Regions from separate parts of the Flavimarina sp. Hel_I_48 genome, predicted to be linked through region 1. Evidence: riboswitches for the same ligand, from Rfam matches in the RefSeq annotation. Region 1 holds a riboswitch; each other region holds the start of a gene.

Region 1 (6,812 bases):
TGGACAACTTTTAGCATATAAATGTTGAACGAAAAGAACCTCTAGATTAGAAACATATTTCAATTAAAATCAGCATATAAAAAGGTTTCCATAATTAAATCCGTTACGCTTTCGCTTTACGCATGGGATTCAATAGGATAAAGAGTATCGTATAGATCAATAATAAGAGTAAATACCAGGTATTGGAAACCAGGTCCACGTAATCTATCGTTCCGTTTGAGAAACTTAAGATCATCAGCACCTGCGCGCCATACGGCAACAATCCCTGAGTGATACAGGCAAAAACATCTAAAATAGAAGCCGTTTTCTTATTGTCCAGGCTATACTCGTCATTGATGGTTTTGGCAATAGGCCCGGCAATAATAATGGAAACCGTGTTGTTTGCGATCGCCATGTTGATGCTGCTTACCAGGCTGGCAACGCCCAGCTCTGCCGTTTTCTTATTTTTGATCAGTTTCTTGATGTTTACGAGTATAAATTCAATCCCACCATTACTGGCTACCAGCGCTGCGAGTCCGCCGGTTAGCAGGGAAAGTAGAAAAATTTCGGTCATATTGGTAAAGCCCTCGTAGGCAATCTTGGTAGATTCCAGCAGCGTAAAATCCCCATAAACAATTCCCAAGAGCGCTGCGGCAAGCACGCCCAGAAAAAGCGTGATAAACACATTGAGACCAATTATAGAAAGAACGATCACCAGAACATAGGGTATAATTTTAAGTACGTCATACTCGTAATTCATGGCAGTGGTCGCGTTAAGATCAACTCCCTGAAAAACCAAAATAGCGATCGTACCCAGCGCAGCGGGAATGGCGATTTTAATGTTTTGCCGAAATTTATCACTCATTTTAGTCCCCAGCGACTGGGTCGCCGCAATGGTCGTATCGGAGATTACCGATAAGTTATCCCCAAACATACTACCGCCCAAAAGCGCCCCGCAAAGTATAGCCAACTCTGCACTGCTGTTTGCCGCAAAACTCACCACAATGGGCGCCAGGGCAACGATCGCACCCACAGACGTCCCCGTGGAAACCGATAGGAATCCCGCAATCACAAAAATACCCACATAAATATATTGCAACGCAATATAATCCAGCCCCATATTTACGATCGCATCTACGCTGCCGGTCGCGTTTGTAATCGCGGCAAAAGCACCCGCAAGCAGATAAATAAGGCACATGGTCAGGATTTTATCATCCCCACAGCCTTTTAAAAGCGTGTCTATCTTAGTATTTATGGGCTGCCTGAATTGTATAAACGCGACCACGATCCCCGCGATAACCGCGATGGGTGCAGGAAGCGCGTAAAAGTCGTTTTGATAGATGCCCACGCCCAGGAAGATGCCCACAAAAACGAATAGGGGGAGTAGTGCCGAGAATTTTGGGGTTTGCTGCTGCGTTTGTGCCATTGCTTTTTATATGCTCAAAAATGGAAATAGCAAAAATTACAAAGCACTGTGGTTAACAAGGTTTCCAGGTAATTGGCGTATCTATTGTAGCACCTTGCTCGTTACTGCAGGTTGCTATCTCCCGTATGAGATTCTGGATAATTATTTTAAGGCGGCAAAAGTACTTTAGGAAGGTGGGATTTATGGGGATTTAAAGGTTAATTTTTTTGTAATGTGGGGGGAGGGTTGTTTTTTGATAAATAGGTAATTGATGTTGGATTTGGAGGGTTAGGGGAGTGGGTGAGTTTTTAAAATTTTAGAGCTATTTTTTGATAGGTATTGAGTAAATGCGAAAGGTACTGCTCTTCAGAATCCTAAGGAAACTTATATTCGTTGTAACTTAACGGCTGCACGATTTCTTTTGGGGGTTATATCCTTGACCATAAACGATAAAGTTTACTATAAAAGTAGCCAGGCAGATGCGGCCAACATTGGTTTTTACTATTCATTTATTTATAAAGAAATCACATTACCGTATGCCAAACGAAGTATTCCTTTTGAGCAGTTAGCTCCTGGAATTGCTGTAGAGCCTTTTTAGGAATCGACGGAAATGGAGAAAATAGATTCTTTATATATTCTAACGCAATAATTTTTACAAAAGCATTATTCTCAACCGATCAATTATTTTCTATTTTTTATCTCAAATTCCCCGTCAATAGTTAATTTAATGCCGATTGATAACTGATTTTAGCAAAGTAGATTATCCAATTTCCCATCAAATGTTAACAACTTTGTTAAAATATAACTGTCAATTTTAACCATTGATCCTCAACAAGTTTATACTTTTAAGAAGTTTAAAAATTAAGACCATAGAAAAATTTAACGCTTTAATATGTATAAAATCCTTTCTCTTGACGGCGGTGGAAGTTGGGCCCTTATCCAATTACTTACGTTGAAAGACCGCTATGGAAATCTCTCAGGTCACGAGATTCTTAAGAAGTATGATCTGGTCATTGCTAACTCAGGCGGGAGCATTGTCCTGGCTGCTCTGGCAGAAAATTATTCCCTGGATGAGGCGATGGACTTATTTCAGGTTAAGGCAAACAGGGAAAGTATATTCTACAAGAATAGCTTTAAAGATAGATATTTTCCAATAGATTATTTACGAGCATTAGGAATACCCTTTGGGCCTAAATACAGTAGCAAAAAGAAAAAGGAAGCTTTTATAAATTTATTCCCAAACATCCATGAGGTACAAATGACCGAAATTCCGGCAAAGATAGGTAAGGAGTCCCTTAAAATTGTGGTCTGCACCTACGATGCCTTAAACAACCGCGCAAAATTCTTTAAGTCGTACGGTGCAAACAAAAAGGAATTTGATTCGATTAAGTTAACGGAAGCCATCAACGGCTCTTCTAATGCTCCGGTACAATACTTCGATTTCCCTGTGCGCTTTAAAGCTAAGAAAAGCGATATTTTCTTTGAACTTTGGGATGGAGCTTTGGGCGGCTTCAATAATCCTGTTTTAGCAGGAATCATAGAAGCCTTTAAGCTCGGGATAGATTTTAAGGATATTAGGGTAGTATCACTCGGCACCAGCAATTCTTTAATGTCAGCCGACACCAAAAAAAAATTTTGGGAAAGGAAACAAACAGCGGTTAGGTTCAGGAGGAAGAAATGGGCCCTGGGTAAATTGACCTCACAATTTAATTTCTTTAAAGATACCGTCCTCAATCAGGCCAAAACCATCCTATACCAACCACCAGACACGGCCAATTATATTGCAATGATGTTCCTAAAAGCCACTACGGGTCGGGATTCACAGGATAATATACTAAGACTTTCGCCATTAATACATTACGACAACGGTACAGCATTAGAGATTATCCCATTGATACAGCAATTATACTCACTTGATATGGACTTGACCGAAGATAAAGACATAAAAGCCCTTCATGACTGTTTTAAAGCCTGGAAAGCCGGTCACATATACAACCAGCCATTAGAATTCAAAGTAGAGCGAGATAATGACGTAGTGGCCTTGGAAGGATATTTACAGTATCAGGAGGGAATGGATAGGTGGATAGGTTGGGATAATTATTGACGCTATTAATTTAAAATTTCTATTCCTTAAATATTTTCCCAGGTTAAAAAGATATAAAAGAATTCAATTCTATGTTTAAAACGAATTACGGTGAGTTCAATCCAGACACTTGGGAGGAAACTTGTCAACTGGCTTTTAAAATTTCTTACAAGAAAGAAAATTATCAAAAAATGCCAGATGCAAATGGTGATTTAGGTATCGAAGGATTCACTCTTAATTCAGGTAAGGCTTTTCAGTGTTATTGTCCAGAAAATGATATTAGTGGACAAGAATTATATAAAGCACTAAGAGGAAAAATAACAAATGATATAAAGAAACTTGATAAAAATTGCTCCGAACTAAAGAAAGTATTGGGTGATACGAAAATCAAGGAATGGTATTTAGTTACTCCTAAAAATGCTGATAAGAATATATTCTCTCATTGTAGAACAAAAGAAAAGGAAGTTTTAAATAAAAATCTTGAGATTGTAGATAATGATTTTAAAATAATTATCCACGATGCAGAGGATTACGTTCAATATTTTAAATTCACAAATGATGGGATTCGATTCGACCCTTCCATTGATACCAAAGAAAAAAAAGAATTGATTTCCAGCAAAAATAAATATGTAGATAACGCTAAACGTAAATACACAAAGGTTTATCAAAAAGATTTTTCGGATATTACAGAATTAGAGAAAAGTGTTTTAACTGCTACTAATATTTCAATAGATAGATATTTAAAAGGAAAGAAAACTTTAGATTTTCTTAGAGTCAAACATCCAAGAGACTATGAACGTTTTAAAAGAATTATTGCACAACTAGAAGAAGAAGTTACATTTGATTCACTTGGTTCTATTCCAGATAAAAAACTCTTCATTAAAGAGCAGATAAATAACGTAGAACAAAAATTACTAATACAACTTAATGGATTCGACACAATTATGTTACGCGATTTAGCTAATCAAGTTGTGTCTCGTTGGTTATTGGAGTGCTCATTAAATTTTATATAAAATGAGAGAAAAAGATGAAGTATTTTTCAAAAGAAGACCAATAGCTCAAACAGCTGATTATCGTCCAATATGGAAAATTGGTCAATTGTTATTAGTTATTAGAGATGGTGCTTCGACTGCAGGATGTTCGTTATTGAAATTACATCTTTTTTCTTGGGTTTTTCAAAGTTATAAAAACAAAAAAAAATTAATGAAATGGATATCTAGTGATTTTGAATCAGAAATGAGTATTTGGACTTTGTCTCCACATGTTAATAGAGCAATTGCATTTGCTATAGGTGAAAAATTATTAAAAGAGGAGAAAGGAAAATATACCCTTACTTTAAAAGGAAAACAATACTTGACAAAAATAGATTCAATTGAGGAAGCATATTCAAATGAAAAAATGATTTTAAATAGATATGGCAAAATAGTTTCAGACTCAAAAATTGACAAATTAGCAAAAGACTGGAAATGATAAAGATCAATGGGTTAAGAATAAATATTATTAATAAGGAAGGTCTTTTTGGAAACAAATTTATTTTTAAAAAAGGTTTAAATATTATAAGAGGAAATAATTCTTCTGGTAAGAGTACTATTTTTCAAAGTCTACTTTATGGCTTAGGGATGGAAGAACTTATTGGTGGTAAAAACACAGCAGCTTTACAATATGTCCTTAAAGAAAAAATTATTGTTGGTCATGAAACTATCCCAATTATAGAATCAAACGTTCTTCTTGAAATAGAAAATTCAAAAGGTGAAATTATTACGATACTGAGATACATCGTAAATGAAAAGTTTGATCCAAGATATATTAAGGTTTATAATGGTAGCCTCATAACTAATAATAATGTAAAGTCCGATATAGATTATTTGGAAATGTATTTACACGATAAGAATGCAGCTCAGAATCAAGAGTTTGGTTTTCATGCATATTTAGAAAAGTTTTTAGGTATATCATTACCTAAAGTCAATTATACAGATGGATCAGAAAGAAAGCTTTATTTACAAGCACTTTTTCCATCATTTACTATTGAACAAAAAAATGGTTGGTCAGACTTTTTATCCACCATACCTTATTATAAAATAAGAGACCCAAAATCAAAAGTTATTGAGTTTATTTTAAATTTAGATGTTTTAGAAAACCAAAAAAAGAAAACGAAACTAAATTTTAATAAGAAGATAATTGAACATCAATGGGAACAAAAATTTCTTGACTTTAAAGATTTATTAAGTAGTGAATCTTTTCAGATACAGGGTATCGATTCTGATGCATTCATTATAAAACCAGAAGATAATATATATATCAGAAGGTTAGTTGAAGATGGTGAATATAAAAATATAAATGAATATTTAAGCATAGTAAAAAGTGAATTAGATGCATCTAACAGGAAAGATGTACCAACTACTGGAGAGAATACAGAGAAATTAAGTCTTCGTTCCAAGAAAATAAGTGAACAGATATCTTATGCTAATGTTGAAAAGCAAAATACTAATAATGATATTGTTATTTTATCAAGAGAGCTAAAAGAATATAAAAGAGATTATTCAAATACCATTAAGGATTTAGAAAATTATATTGCTTTGAAAAAAGTAAATGATTTTGCAAGTCAAGTAAATTTGACTTTACCTACAGAAAATTGTCCGACATGTAGTCAAAGTATTAAAGACACACTCTTACCGCAAGAAATCGACCAAGATTACATGAGATTAGACGAGAATATAGAACATCTAAAGGCTCAGAAAGAAATGTATACAACATTCATTTCGGGACAGGAAGATAGTTTGATAAAATTAAAGGCAAAATTAGAACGATTAGAAGATTATGTCAGAAAGAGTCGCTCAACTTTAAAATCTATTAATAGAGAATTAGTATCAGATGATAGAATTCCATCACAATTTGAAATAGAAAGAAGAATTAGATTGGAAACTCAATTCAAACATTATAAAAGACTACAAATTAAAACAGATTCTATAATAAACGATTTTAGAACTCTCTCAAAAAAGTACACTAAAATATTAGGAGAGATTAAGGATTTACCTGGTAGTTTTTATTCTCCATTAGATTTTCAGAAAATGAAATATTTCAATATAGAATTCAAGCAATTATTGAGTAAGTTTAATTATCGAAGTTATGAGGTAGATGAAATTTCTATACCTTATGACGGATATTTTCCAACAGTTCAAGGTCTAAATTTGGTTAAAAATTTTGATGATAGACAAGAGGAAAAGAAAATCGAAGGAAAGCTAAAACATAATTCTTCTGCAAGTGATTTTGTTAGAGCTATATGGGCATATACGTCTGCTTTGTATAAAACTTCTGTTAAATTCAATTCGAATCATCCAAGTTTAT
Region 2 (6,812 bases), on a different contig from region 1:
TGGTATCGTGACTAAGGGACACGTGAAAATTGCAATATCAACAAACGGTCAGTCCCCCACCACGGCAAAACGCCTTCGGCAGTTTTTTGAGGAAGTAATTCCTGAAAATATTGACGATATGGTCAAAAATCTGAACGAATATAGAAAAACCATCAAGGGGGATTTTGAACAAAAAGTAGAAGCGCTCAACGAATTTACCAAAGGCCTGGTAGTCCCAGTAACCCCCAAAGGGGGAATTTTCAACACTACTGTTAAAAATAGTAATGAAAAAGAGAATACTAAATCTAAAAGCGAAGTATAATTAAAAAAAGCCTTAGCCTCCCCTCCTTTCGAGATGGGGACTGAGGGGAAGGAATTATGATAAAGACAGATATTTTAATAATAGGAGCAGGGCCTACAGGGCTATTCACGGTATTTGAAGCAGGATTACTTAAATTAAAGTGCCATATTATCGATGCGCTTGCAGAGCCCGGAGGGCAGTTGGCAGAAATATACCCAAAAAAGCCTATTTATGATATTCCCGGTTTTCCGGAAGTATTAGCGGGTGACCTTGTTGATAATCTCATGGAGCAAGGAAAGCAGTTTCAGCCAGGTTTTACACTTGGGGAGCGCGCGCAGACTATTGAAAAACAAGACGACGGTAGTTTTATAGTTACAACAAATAAAGGTACACAGCACCATGCGCCCGTTGTTGCCATAGCCGGAGGATTGGGTAGTTTTGAACCCCGTAAGCCACCCATTCCAAATATCCAAAAATTTGAAGATAAGGGTGTAGCCTACATGATCAAAGATCCTGAGGTTTATCGCGATAAAAAAGTAGTGATTGCAGGTGGTGGGGATTCTGCTCTTGACTGGGCGATTTTCCTGGCAGATGTTGCTGAAGAAGTTACCTTGATCCATCGTAGAAACGAATTTAGGGGAGCGCTTGATTCCGTGGAGAAAGTCCGTGAACTCAAACTGCTGGGGAAAATAAACCTGATCACTCCTGCCGAAGTTATAGGTCTTGCAGGTTCTGACAAGTTGGAGGCCATTATCGTTAAGCAGGGTGAAGAAGAATTAAGTCTTAAGGCTGATGCTTTTATTCCATTGTTTGGACTTTCACCAAAATTAGGTCCTATTGCCGGCTGGGGTCTGGAAATTGAAAAGAACGCCATAAAAGTGGATAATACACTTGACTATCAGACTAACATTCCAGGTGTTTTCGCAATAGGTGATGTAAATACCTATCCGGGCAAATTAAAACTTATTTTATGTGGTTTTCATGAAGCAACGCTTATGTGTCAGGCGGCTTTTCAGATTATAAATCCGGGAAAACGTTACGTAATGAAATATACTACTGTCTCAGGTGTAGATGGTTTTGATGGCTCCCGTAAAGAAGCTGAAAAGGCAGTTGTACAAAGTATTGATTAATACAAAAAAAAACTAAAGATTTTGAAAACTCACTTTTAGAATTAAAAGTGAGTTTTTTTATGCTGATTTCGAAATTTCGGACAAATTTAAGGCATTTTTTAGCGCCTTTTCATCTAAGGGTTTAATAAGATAATTGATGACGCTATTATACGTTTTGGCACGCTGCACATCCTCATTATTCGTGCTTGAAGTAAGAATAATAACTTTTGTATCCGTCTTGTATGTCTGCAAACGTTCCAAAAACTCCCAGCCATCAATTTCTGGCATATTTAGGTCAAGCAGGACAAATTGAGGATTTTTCTCTTCAATTTCCTCAAGCGCTTGTAATGGGTTGATATAACAATGGATATTTTTACATATATCGGCCATTGTAATAATCTTCATATTGATGAAATTGGTTATTTTCTGATCATCAACTAGGAACAAGTTTATATCTGTAAAATTTTCTCTCAATTCCATTTTTATTCATTTAAAATTTTGTCAACTTCTGAACCACTCATTTCAACAATTTGCTTAAGGCTAATATCCAGATCCTGAGCAGATATCTTTAAATAGGGCAAAAGGTCGCTGTTCAACTCTTCTATGGGCATTGCTTCGGCAATTTCAATAAGTCCAAGTATGCGGCTAAGAGGCTCCCTTACGTTATGCGCATTCATACGGGAAACTTGCACTAGCATTTTATTTTGATTACGCACCTCTTTAGTACGTTCAGCGATGATATTTTTTTGATTATTGACTATATGTTTGATCTGACGATTTTTTTCTTCAATCAGTTCTAGCGCTTCTTTTAGGTTTTTGTTTTTAATCTCAAGTTTGTTTTTAAAAACAATTTGTTCATATTTAGTTGCGATATTGTCCACAAGCAACTTTAATATCTGTACATCGCTATTATCAAAACATCCCTGATCGTCTGCGAGTATAGAAACGCAAACTTCCAATTCATTATATTTAAAATACCAACCCCATAAAAGTGGGTTTGTCGTATCCCTTCCCGAAACATATTTTTCAAAAAGAAATTCATGAGGGTTTTTACAAAAAGGTATGTGTTTTAAAAGTAGTTCCTCTTCATATGAAAAAATAACCTCTTCAAGTGGCTCTATCCAAAAATCTTTTTTATAAAATGTAAATACCTCATTAGCATCACTTTCTTTAAATAAAATTCTAAAAAGTTTATGATCAAACAGATATTTTATGTCCCTTTTTATAACTGTTCCCAGCTCATCAAATGTTTCTGCTTTGCTAAGTTTTCCCGAAAACTGGGAAAACGCTTCGTACGCGATTCTATACTTTGCTGAGACTATATCCAAATTTCTCTTAGGCTTTTAATTCTAATAATTCATTATCTATCTGAATACCACAAACATCAGCAATTGTATTAAGCATGTTCACTAGATCTGCCTGAGCCATAAGTTCCTGGATTTCAACGTCATCAAAGCCCGCATGTTGCAGTTCTTCAAAATCAGCATGCGTTATATTTCTAGGTTCAAGGGCAGCTTTACTTACTATTGTTATAGCAGTCTTATAACTCTTCGGAATAATATCCGAGTCCATATTTTGTGATACCCTAAAGCTGGCATCATCATTTAATACCTTACCCATACTATCTGCAAAAGCACCATGCGCTTGAATGCAGTAATTACATTTTTTTTTGCTAGAAACATTGTATAAAATTAAATGTTTTAGCAAAGAAGGAACTTCCCCTTCAACCAGTGTGGTTTTCAATTTAGTCCAGTTCCCTTCTAGCAATGTCGCATTATTTCCCTGACATTTAAACCAGTTAAGCACGAATGGAAGTTGTAATGATTTTTTTGTGTCATCGTAAATTGCCTGAACCCTGGGACTAGCATCCTCGTATTCAACAATTTTAAAACGACTTGGATTCTCAGTATTTGTATTTTTCAAAGCCATAATTTAATTTTAAGTGTGTAAAAATAATCATATTATCTCTTTATAAACAACAATTTATGGATGATATTCGATTTTAATCGGATTTTATTGGACTTTAACAGCATTAATTAAGTACAATTTAACAATAAAATACTTACTCGCAAAGAAGTTTTTAATTTTTTGATATTTTCTTTTTTTTGTCTGCTCTGTTTTATAATCTTTGTTACATTCGTTCAATAGTTCAATTTGAACAGAACGTGGTTATCAAGAAAGGCTGAGGGATTAGACCCACTGAAGCCTTAGCAACCCTCTATCTTTAGAGAAGGTGCTACATTCTACCTTAAAATCTTCAATGATATAAAGGATAGATAACATGCTTTAACCTTTTGGTTTTTTCGTGATAACCTTTGTGAATATGCAACTATGTGATCAGTAGTTCTTAACGGAATATGCTGTCGCTAGTAATTATGTAACGATAAAATCAAAATTTAAAGATGAGCAAACTACAGGATGCCCTACAAAAGCGGATACTTATACTCGATGGCGCCATGGGTACCATGTTGCAGCGCTATAAATTCACAGAAGATGATTTTAGGGGCCTTCGTTTCAAAGACTGGTTAGATTCCGTTCAGGGCAACAATGATTTATTATCGCTAACACAGCCCAGGGCTATTGCCGAAATTCATGCAAAGTACTTTGATGCTGGCGCAGATATCGTTGAAACCAATACCTTTTCTGGAACAACCATAGCGATGGCAGATTATCGTATGGAGGAGTTGGTATATGAACTTAATTATGAAAGTGCTAAGATCGCACGGCGGGTCGCAGATGAATTTACTGCAAAGGAGCCTCAAAAACCCCGGTTTGTTGCAGGTGCAATGGGACCTACAAATAAAACCGCCAGCATGTCGCCAGATGTAAATGATCCCGGTTACCGTGCCATTACGTTTAATGAACTGCGCAAAGCATACAAGCAACAAGCAGAAGCGCTGCTGGATGGTGGGGTGGATATCTTGCTTGTAGAGACGATATTTGACACCTTAAATGCTAAAGCTGCTCTTTTTGCAATCGAAGAAATAAAAGAAGAGCGCGGTATAGATATACCTGTAATGGTGAGTGGTACCATCACAGACGCTTCTGGCCGAACCTTATCCGGTCAGACTGCAGAGGCTTTTCTGATCTCGATAAGTCATTTGGAATTACTATCAGTAGGATTTAATTGTGCGCTGGGCGCCGAACAGCTCACGCCTTATCTTGAAGTGGTTTCCAATCGCTCCGAATGTGGTATTTCAGCCTATCCCAATGCTGGTTTGCCCAATGCCTTTGGGGAATATGACCAGACCCCACAGGAAATGGCAGACCAGGTAAAAGAATATCTTGAAAAAGGCCTCATTAATATTATAGGGGGCTGTTGTGGCACTACGCCAGAGCACATTAAAGCTATTGCAGAAGTAGCTAAAAATTTTAAGCCAAGAAAGATAAGAGAACTTAGCAGCAACTAAAAAATCCTAAAAGATAATATTCAAAGTATATTTTTTGGGAATTAAAATTAGTCCTGAACATAGCGTAACTTTAAAATGCTTGCCACTTTAAGGTATAGTTAGCCAAACTTAATTGAATGCACGAAGCAACACCTAGATATCTTAGATTGAGCGGTCTTGAACCCTTGATCGTAACACCGGAAACTAATTTCATAAACGTAGGGGAACGCACAAACGTGGCAGGCTCCCGCATGTTCCTACGTTTAATAAAGGAAGAAAAATTCGATGAGGCACTTGCCGTTGCCCGCCATCAGGTAGAAGGGGGCGCGCAGGTAATTGATATAAATATGGACGATGGCCTTATAGATGGTAAAGAATCTATGGTCAGGTTCTTAAACCTAATTGCCGCCGAACCAGATATTGCCCGCGTACCTATCATGATAGACAGTTCAAAATGGGAAATTATCGAGGCAGGACTCCAGGTGGTTCAGGGCAAGTCTGTGGTAAACAGTATCAGTCTAAAGGAAGGTGAAAAAGAGTTTATAGACCACGCAAAAAAAATAAGGCGATACGGTGCAGCCGTAATTGTCATGGCTTTTGACGAGGTGGGGCAGGCAGATAATTTTGACAGGCGGATTGAAATTGCGAAGCGCAGCTATGATATATTGGTAAATACGGTCAAATTTCCGCCAGAGGATATCATTTTTGACCTGAATATTTTTCCGGTAGCTACTGGTATGGATGAGCACAACCGCAATGCAATGGACTTTATTGAGGCTACTGCATGGGTGCGTCAAAATCTGCCATATGCCAGTGTAAGTGGTGGGGTGAGCAATGTTTCTTTCAGTTTTAGGGGAAATGATAAAGTGCGCGAGGCGATGCATTCTGTATTTCTCTACCACGCCATAAAAGCAGGTATGAACATGGGGATTGTAAACCCAACCATGCTAGAGGTTTACGATGATATCCCAAAGGAATTATTAGAACACGTTGAGGACGTGATCCTTAATCGCCGCGACGATGCCACAGAACGTTTGCTTGAACTGGCAGAAACCGTAAAAGGAAAAAATAAGGAAAAGGAAGTTGATCTTTCCTGGAGGGAAGAGCCTCTTCAGGATCGGGTTACACGGGCGCTGGTTAAGGGTATTGATCAATATATCCTGGAAGATGTTGAAGAGGCACGTTTGGCATCGGCAGCGCCTATTGAAGTGATAGAAGGTCATTTAATGATTGGGATGAATGTGGTGGGCGACCTTTTTGGCAGTGGAAAAATGTTTTTGCCGCAGGTGGTAAAAAGTGCCCGGGTGATGAAAAAAGCTGTAGCGTACCTGCTTCCTTATATTGAAGAGGAAAAATTGAAAAATCCACCTAAAGAAGATGAAGTCGTAAAATCAAACAAAATTTTAATGGCCACCGTTAAGGGCGACGTTCATGACATTGGTAAAAATATTGTAAGTGTGGTACTGGCGTGTAATAATTATGAGATCATAGATCTTGGCGTTATGGTTCCTCCAGAAAAGATCATTGCTTCTGCTAAAGAACATAATGTGGACGTTATAGGCCTTAGCGGACTCATTACTCCATCGCTTGATGAAATGGTTTATTTGGCCAAGGAAATGAAACGCCAGAATTTTACGGTGCCGCTTCTAATTGGCGGTGCAACTACCAGTAAGGCACACACCGCGGTAAAAATTGATCCAGAATATCAGCATGCGGTGATTCATGTAAATGATGCATCACGTGCGGTGACCGTTGTGGGCGATTTGCTCAATCCTGCATCATCTACTAAATATATAGCGGGGATTAAAGAAGATTACCTTGATTTCAGGGATAAATTCTTGAGCCGTGGGCGTAAAAAGGAATACTTGAGTATTGATAAAGCCAGAAAGAACAAATGGTTGCTCAATTGGGAAGAAAGTAAACTTGTCAAGCCAAATAAACCAGGCATCCAGATCATTGAGGATTTTGATATACGTAAGCTGGTAGAATACATAGATTGGTCTCCATTTTTTAGGAGTTGGGACCTTCATGGCC
Region 3 (6,812 bases), on a different contig from region 1:
AATTTTTCAAAAGTTGTATCCAGTTCGCCCAGACGGTTTATAAAGTTATCCACATCCCCACTGGCAAGTTTTTCAGGGATCAGGTTTTCAATTTGTACATCATTGAATTCATTGTGAAGATCGAGTTCACGCGCCAGGATCAATAATTTGCGCCCCACATCGTTTCCTGAAAGATCTTCGCGTGGATCTGGCTCTGTATAACCCCGGTCAATCGCTTCCAGTAAAACTTCGGAAAATGGCCTGTTTTCTTCTGAAAACGCGTTAAAAAGATAACTTAATGACCCCGAAAACACACCTTTTATCCGTGTGATATTTTCTCCGGAAAGATGCAGTAAACGTATGGTATCTATGAGTGGCAACCCTGCACCTACATTCGTCTCATATAAATATCTCTTTTGATTTTCGGCAAGTGTTTTTCGCAATTGCGTATAAAATTCAAAATCTACCGTATTGGCCACTTTATTGGAAGAAACAAGGTCAAAACCGTTATCTACCAATGCAGTATAATTTTCAATAAAATGAGCGCTTGCGGTATTGTCTATTGCGATCAGATTTGCCAGGTGGTTCGCTTTCGCGAAAGCGATAACCTCAGCAACTCCGCCATTTTCTGCCGTTTCAGCCAATTTTTCCTGCCAGTGGAAATCAATTCCATCCCGATTTAAAAGGATTTTTTTAGAGTTGGCAACTGCAAAAACCTGCAGCTTTATTCCTTTGCGCGCGCTTAGTTTTTCAGTTGAATTTAAAATCTGGTCAATGAGCGTGCTTCCCACATTACCATGCCCAAAAATCCCCAGGTTCACCCGTTTTGCAATGCCAAAAATCTCACCATGCATCACATTGAGCGCTTTGTGAAGTTGCTTATGTTTTAAGACCACGCTCACGTTTTTTCCGGTAATGGTATTGTTGAAAAGTAGCGGTACAATGCCGTTTTTTATAAGGGCACTGTAGGGCTTGTGGAACGTACTCAGATCCTGACCTATGATGCTCACCACCGCAACAGAGTCAATGACCTCTATACGATTCACATCGCGGTTGTAGAAATCACTTTCAAATTCCTGCTCCAGCGCGATCACCGCACGGTTGGCATCCCCGGCAGCAACGACCAGTCCTATCCCGCGTTCTGATGAGCCCTGTGAAATGATACTCACACTAATGTTCTGGCTTCCCAGCGCCCTGAATATACGGGCATCAATCCCCGCTTTTCCTAGAAGGCCGCGGCCTTCGAGATTGATCAGCGACATATTTTCAAGCACCGAAAGCGATTTTATGCCTTCACTTTCAGTCTGCGCGGTAATCAATGTACCGGTATCATCCTGATTGAACGTGTTGAGAATGCGCAGCGGAATATTCTTTTCCAGCAACGGAATAATCGTTTTTGCATGCAAAATAGTCGTCCCAAAATTGGCCAGTTCATTCGCCTCGCCAAAACTCAGCTGACTGATTTTCTGCGCATCAGGGACCAGTTCTGGGTTTGCGGTATAAATACCATCCACGTGCGTGTAATTCTGCAATTCAGAAGCGTCAAGATAATTCGCTAAAAGTGCCGCGGTATAGTTACTGCCATTGCGGCCCAGTGTGGTGGTGTGATTATCTGCATTTGAGCCTATAAAACCAGTAATGATATTTACCGTATCACCGTTGTATTTTGCAAAATGGCGTATCACATTTTCTTTGGAAACCTTATCCAGCGGATGCGCATTGCCATGAACATCATTCGTTTTGATAAGCTCTCGGGAGTCGGCAAAACGGGCTTTTATCCCTTTATTTTGAAGCAATTGCGTAATCAGCTTTACTGAAATAAGTTCGCCATAGCTAAGCACTTCATCCTTCACCCGCGGACTATAATCATGCAGCAGGCTTACGCCTTCAAAAAGTTTGTCAAGCTTCTCAAATTCTTCTTTGAGATCTACCTCGTAGTCGCCCTTTTGATATTTTTTAAAAGCCTTTAACTGATGTTGATATTCCTCACCGGCGCGCGCCTGGTTCAGTATAGCTTCGAGCTCGTCTGTAGCGCCTCCACGTGCAGAAAGTACTACCGCTATACGCTCGTTGTTCTGCACTTTTTGCTCCAGGATTTTTACTACCGTGGCGATACCTTCTCCATTAGCAAGCGATTTACCGCCAAATTTGACCACTTTTAGCTTCTTATTGGCATTATTTTCCTTGAAAATTGGTGCCAGTAATTGTTCCAGTTGTTCAAACTCAATCAAAAAAGCATCATGGCCGTGCACGGAATTAATTTCGCCGTAGGTTACATTATTTTTTACCTGAGCGAGCTGCTTATACGTTTCCCGGTTTTCTTCCGGAGTAAAAAACAAATCAGAGTCTACCCCAACGATATGAATATTAGCGGCTACTTTTTCAAGAATTTCAAAAGAATTATCAAGATCGCGCGTCACATCAATTGTTTTGAGCAACTGGTTCATCAGTTTATAGGCAGAAACCTGAAAACGATCTTTGAGTTTAGTACCATGGTGGTCCAGCCAACTTTCGACATTAAATATCTTAAGATCTGCATTCGTGCTGCGCTGAAATTTATTTTTGAACGATTCTGGCGTGCGGTAGCACAACATGGCATGCATGCGCGCATCGTGCACGGGCTGGCTGCTGTTCAACAAAATCTGTTCCTGGATCTGGCAATTTGCGATTAGCCAGTCCGTAGATTTCCAGTCAGAAGCCACGGGAATCAAATGCTGGGTCAGTTTGGGCCGCAGTGCCGCCATTTCCCAGGATATACCGCCACCCAGAGAACCGCCTATAATGGCAAAAAGCTTCTGAATTTTAAGCGTTTCAAGTCCTACAATAAAGATCTCCGCGATATCGCGAGCGACAAAATCTTTATAATTTTCAATCAAGAAACCATCGTAGCCATTCCCGGGAATATTAAAGGAAAGCACGCTATAACTGCGCGTATCAATACATTTCCCCTCGCCTATGATACTGTTCCACCAGCCATCGTCGCCGGCAACGTGCGAGTTTCCCGTAAGGGCATGGTTGACGAGAATAATGGGAGCGCTGTGCAAGGGCTGCCCAAAATGTTCATAACTCAACGGAAGATCAAGCGTATGGCCAGATTGTGTCTTAAAATTCTGTATTGAAAGTGTTTTCAATTTATGCTGTTTATAGGCCGATTTTCGGCATTTTTACTGATTTTTTTGGCCTTTTAGCCAGTTTTCTGCTGTAATTAAACTTTTACTATATGGGAAAAAGCAGAAATTAAGTCGGCTTTCAGATCTTCAATATCTTCAATTCCCACAGAAAGCCGAATCAAGTCTTTTGTCACACCGGTTGCTTCCTGCGCAGTATCGTCCAGTTGCTGGTGCGTGGTGCTTGCCGGGTGAATGATGAGTGATTTTGTATCGCCAATATTTGCCAGTAGTGAAAAGATCTTGGTTTCATCTGCAATGGTTTTTGCACTTTCAAAACCGCCTTTTACACCAAAAGTCACAATCCCGCTTTGGCCTTTTGGCAAATATTTTTTAACCAGATCGCTATACTCGCTATTTTCCAGACCAGGATAATTTACCCATTCTACTTCTTCCTGATTGTGTAGCCATTTTGCGAGATCAAGTGCGTTTTCGCTGTGTTTTTTCATCCTGATCTCCAGCGTTTCCAATCCCTGAATGATCTGAAAAGCGTTAAACGGACTCAAAGCGGCACCGTGATCGCGCAAACCTTCTACACGAACTTTTGCGATGAATGCAGCTTCTGCCAGGGCATCGTGGTAAATTAAACCGTGATAACCTTTTGAAGGTTCTGTAAACTCAGGGAATTTTCCGCTGGACCAGTCAAAAGTCCCGGCGTCGATTATGGCTCCGCCAAGTGACGTCCCGTTTCCATTTATATATTTCGTAAGCGAATGGATTACGATATTTGCGCCGTGTTTAATAGGGTTGAGCAATGCCGGCGTTGCCACCGTATTATCAACGATCAACGGAATCTTGTTCGCTCTTGCTACCGCAGAAATAGCTTCAATATCCAGCACGTCGAGTTTTGGGTTCCCGAGGGATTCTATAAAGATCGCGCGGGTATTTTCCTTTATGGCATGCTGAAAGTTAGAGGCATCGCCTGGATCTACAAAAGTAGTATCAATCCCAAACCGGGGTAAGGTGACACTCAGTAAATTATAAGTGCCTCCATAAAGACTGCTGGAAGATACAATGTGGTCGCCAGTTTTTAATAAGGTAAGTAAAGCTGTGTTGATCGCTGCCGCTCCCGAAGCCGTAACCACAGCGCCAATACCGCCTTCAATTGCGGCAAGACGTTGCTCTAGAATATCGTTTGTGGGATTGTTGAGCCGGGTATAAATATTGCCCGGTTGGGAAAGGTTGAACAGTGCCGCGGCATGGTCTGCATTGTCAAAGACATACGCAGAGGTCTGGTAAATGGGCACCGCCCTTGTACCGCCATTTTTTGTGGTGTCATGACCGGCGTGCAAGGCCTGGGTCGAGAATTTTTGTGTGCTCATTTTCTAAGTTTTTGAATTAATAAATCCCTCCAGAGGGTTTTATTCCCCGACCTGTTAGGTTGAAATTCTAAAAAAAATTTCCTAATCATACCTCATGGACTTGACCCAATGTGGTTGATTAAAATCAAAAAGCCAAAAATGTTATAAAGAATTAAGGAGTTGAATATTTTCTGAAAAAGAAAAATTCATTCGTTATCTATCCATGGCAAAAACCTGCACTGGGTAGAATTTAGCACCTTCTTTCACAGGGAAAGGGTTGCTAAGGCGTCAAAGGGTCTAATCCCTCGGCCTTTCTTGATAACATCGTCAATATGCTTTTGAACGTTGAAGTAAAGGTTGCAAAACGTTTTTGAGAATTGCAAGGGAAATATCAAAAAAATGATAGAAACTAATAATTTAAATACGTTTTTTGAGAAGGAGTAAAATACAGGGGTTAAAATGAGAGTTTGACGTTAGTCCTATATCTCAATATTTTCAGTATTCATAAATTATTCAAAAATCGACGTATTAAATTTTATATTCTTCATTAAAAATATACATTTGTTCTGATTTTGAGGAAAGATTTGACTGATTGCTACCTCGAGGCTCCACAAGGGAACCTTAAAAATGCTAAAGGCAGTATCCACTCCCCTGGCAGGCTAAAAGTCTTCTTCCTTTGCACTGTTTTCACACATTTAATATTGAATTTTTATGCCATATTTATTTACTTCGGAAAGTGTTTCTGAAGGACATCCAGATAAAATTGCAGACCAAATTAGTGATACGCTTCTAGATAATTTCCTGGCTTTTGACCCAGAGGCCAAAGTTGCCTGCGAAACCCTTGTAACTACAGGTCAGGTGGTACTTGCCGGCGAAGTGAAAAGCAATACTTACATTGATGTACAAACTATTGCCCGTGAGGTAATCAATGATATTGGTTACACAAAAGGGGATTATAAGTTCAGTGGTGATAGCTGTGGCGTGATTTCGCTTATTCATGAGCAATCGCAGGATATCAATCAGGGTGTAGACCGGGAATCTAAAGAAGAGCAAGGCGCGGGCGATCAGGGAATGATGTTTGGCTATGCGACAAAAGAGACCGAAAACTATATGCCGCTTGCACTTGATATCTCACACCGTATCATGATCGAACTTGCAAAATTGCGCAGGGAAGACAACGAGATCAAATACTTGCGCCCAGATGCAAAATCGCAGGTCACCATCGAATATTCGGATGATAATGTGCCTCAAAAAATTGTCGCCATTGTTGTTTCTACCCAGCATGATCCTTTTGATGCCGATGATGAGAAAATGCTAAAAAAAATCAAGGAGGATATAATCAAAATTTTGATTCCCCGTGTTAAAAATGCCCTCCCAGAAGAATTGGGAAAACTATTTAATGAGGAGATCACATACCACATAAACCCAACGGGTAAATTTGTAATAGGTGGCCCGCATGGCGATACCGGCCTAACCGGACGCAAAATCATCGTTGATACCTACGGTGGAAAAGGTGCGCACGGTGGTGGTGCTTTTTCAGGCAAAGACCCCAGTAAAGTGGACCGCTCTGCTGCCTATGCGTCGCGTCATATTGCAAAAAACCTTGTTGCGGCCGGTGTTGCTGATGAAGTTTTGGTTCAGGTTTCTTATGCCATTGGTGTGGTGGAGCCAACTTCCATTTATGTAGAGACCTATAATTCTTCTCATGTAGATGCTACGGATGGTGAAATTGCAAAAAAAGTACGTGAGCTATTTGACATGCGGCCTTCGGCAATTGAAAAACGCTTGAAATTACGTAACCCAATTTATAGGGAAACCGCTTCCTACGGTCACCTTGGGAAGTCACCAAAAACGATTACAAAAATATTTGAAAGCCCCTATTGCGGTAAAGTAACGAAAGAAGTTGAATTGTTTACCTGGGAAAAACTTGATTACGTAGATAAGGTAAAGGAAACTTTCGGGATATAAATATACCCCCAGTCTCCATGGTAAAACAGCATCCCTCAAAGGATGCTGTTTTTTTATGCGGCGATCAAATCAAAAATATCTGGAAAACCGCTTAAAATCATAAATAACGTATGATCTATACTTTTAATTGACCAGTTAAGGCTAATGCGTACCTTCATTTACACTAGGCCACCTTTGAAAAATAGATTTGCAAACCATCTACCCGCACTAATGATTTTTTATCTATAAATTTGAAACAATCTAGATAAACTACAATTTTAACCTCTCAGAATCAAAGTACTATGTCCCTACTACTTATACGTAACGATAAAAATTACGAACCATGGCTCAAAGCCATAAAAAAAATAGATCCAGATTTTCCGGTTTTTACCCCAGAAAGCCTGAAAAATAAGGAAGA

What was found. Region 1 has a riboswitch for S-adenosylmethionine ahead of P162_RS16655 (Na+/H+ antiporter NhaC family protein). Riboswitches for the same ligand answer to the same signal wherever they lie in the genome.
Region 2: another riboswitch for S-adenosylmethionine. It lies ahead of P162_RS10780 (homocysteine S-methyltransferase family protein); the one in region 1 lies ahead of P162_RS16655 (Na+/H+ antiporter NhaC family protein).
Region 3: another riboswitch for S-adenosylmethionine. It lies ahead of P162_RS10690 (O-acetylhomoserine aminocarboxypropyltransferase/cysteine synthase family protein); the one in region 1 lies ahead of P162_RS16655 (Na+/H+ antiporter NhaC family protein).

Annotation. Positions count from the first base shown of each region.
Region 1 is NZ_JPOL01000003.1:169,968-176,779, reverse strand. Features, by position in the region: gene P162_RS16655 (Na+/H+ antiporter NhaC family protein) at 104-1,405, opposite strand; SAM-I-IV-variant riboswitch at 1,454-1,551, opposite strand; gene P162_RS16645 (patatin-like phospholipase family protein) at 2,277-3,488, shown strand; gene P162_RS16640 (hypothetical protein) at 3,560-4,480, shown strand; gene P162_RS16635 (hypothetical protein) at 4,482-4,937, shown strand; gene P162_RS16630 (hypothetical protein) at 4,934-6,812, shown strand, end outside.
Region 2 is NZ_JPOL01000002.1:2,437,912-2,444,723, forward strand. Features, by position in the region: gene P162_RS10755 (bifunctional precorrin-2 dehydrogenase/sirohydrochlorin ferrochelatase) at 1-301, shown strand, start outside; gene P162_RS10760 (NAD(P)/FAD-dependent oxidoreductase) at 358-1,410, shown strand; gene P162_RS10765 (response regulator) at 1,468-1,869, opposite strand; gene P162_RS10770 (hypothetical protein) at 1,872-2,717, opposite strand; gene P162_RS10775 (carboxymuconolactone decarboxylase family protein) at 2,725-3,318, opposite strand; SAM riboswitch class I at 3,556-3,672, shown strand; gene P162_RS10780 (homocysteine S-methyltransferase family protein) at 3,792-4,799, shown strand; gene metH (methionine synthase) at 4,916-6,812, shown strand, end outside.
Region 3 is NZ_JPOL01000002.1:2,420,748-2,427,559, reverse strand. Features, by position in the region: gene thrA (bifunctional aspartate kinase/homoserine dehydrogenase I) at 1-3,110, opposite strand, end outside; gene P162_RS10690 (O-acetylhomoserine aminocarboxypropyltransferase/cysteine synthase family protein) at 3,185-4,468, opposite strand; SAM riboswitch class I at 4,658-4,772, opposite strand; gene metK (methionine adenosyltransferase) at 5,159-6,415, shown strand; gene P162_RS10680 (2-hydroxyacid dehydrogenase) at 6,697-6,812, shown strand, end outside.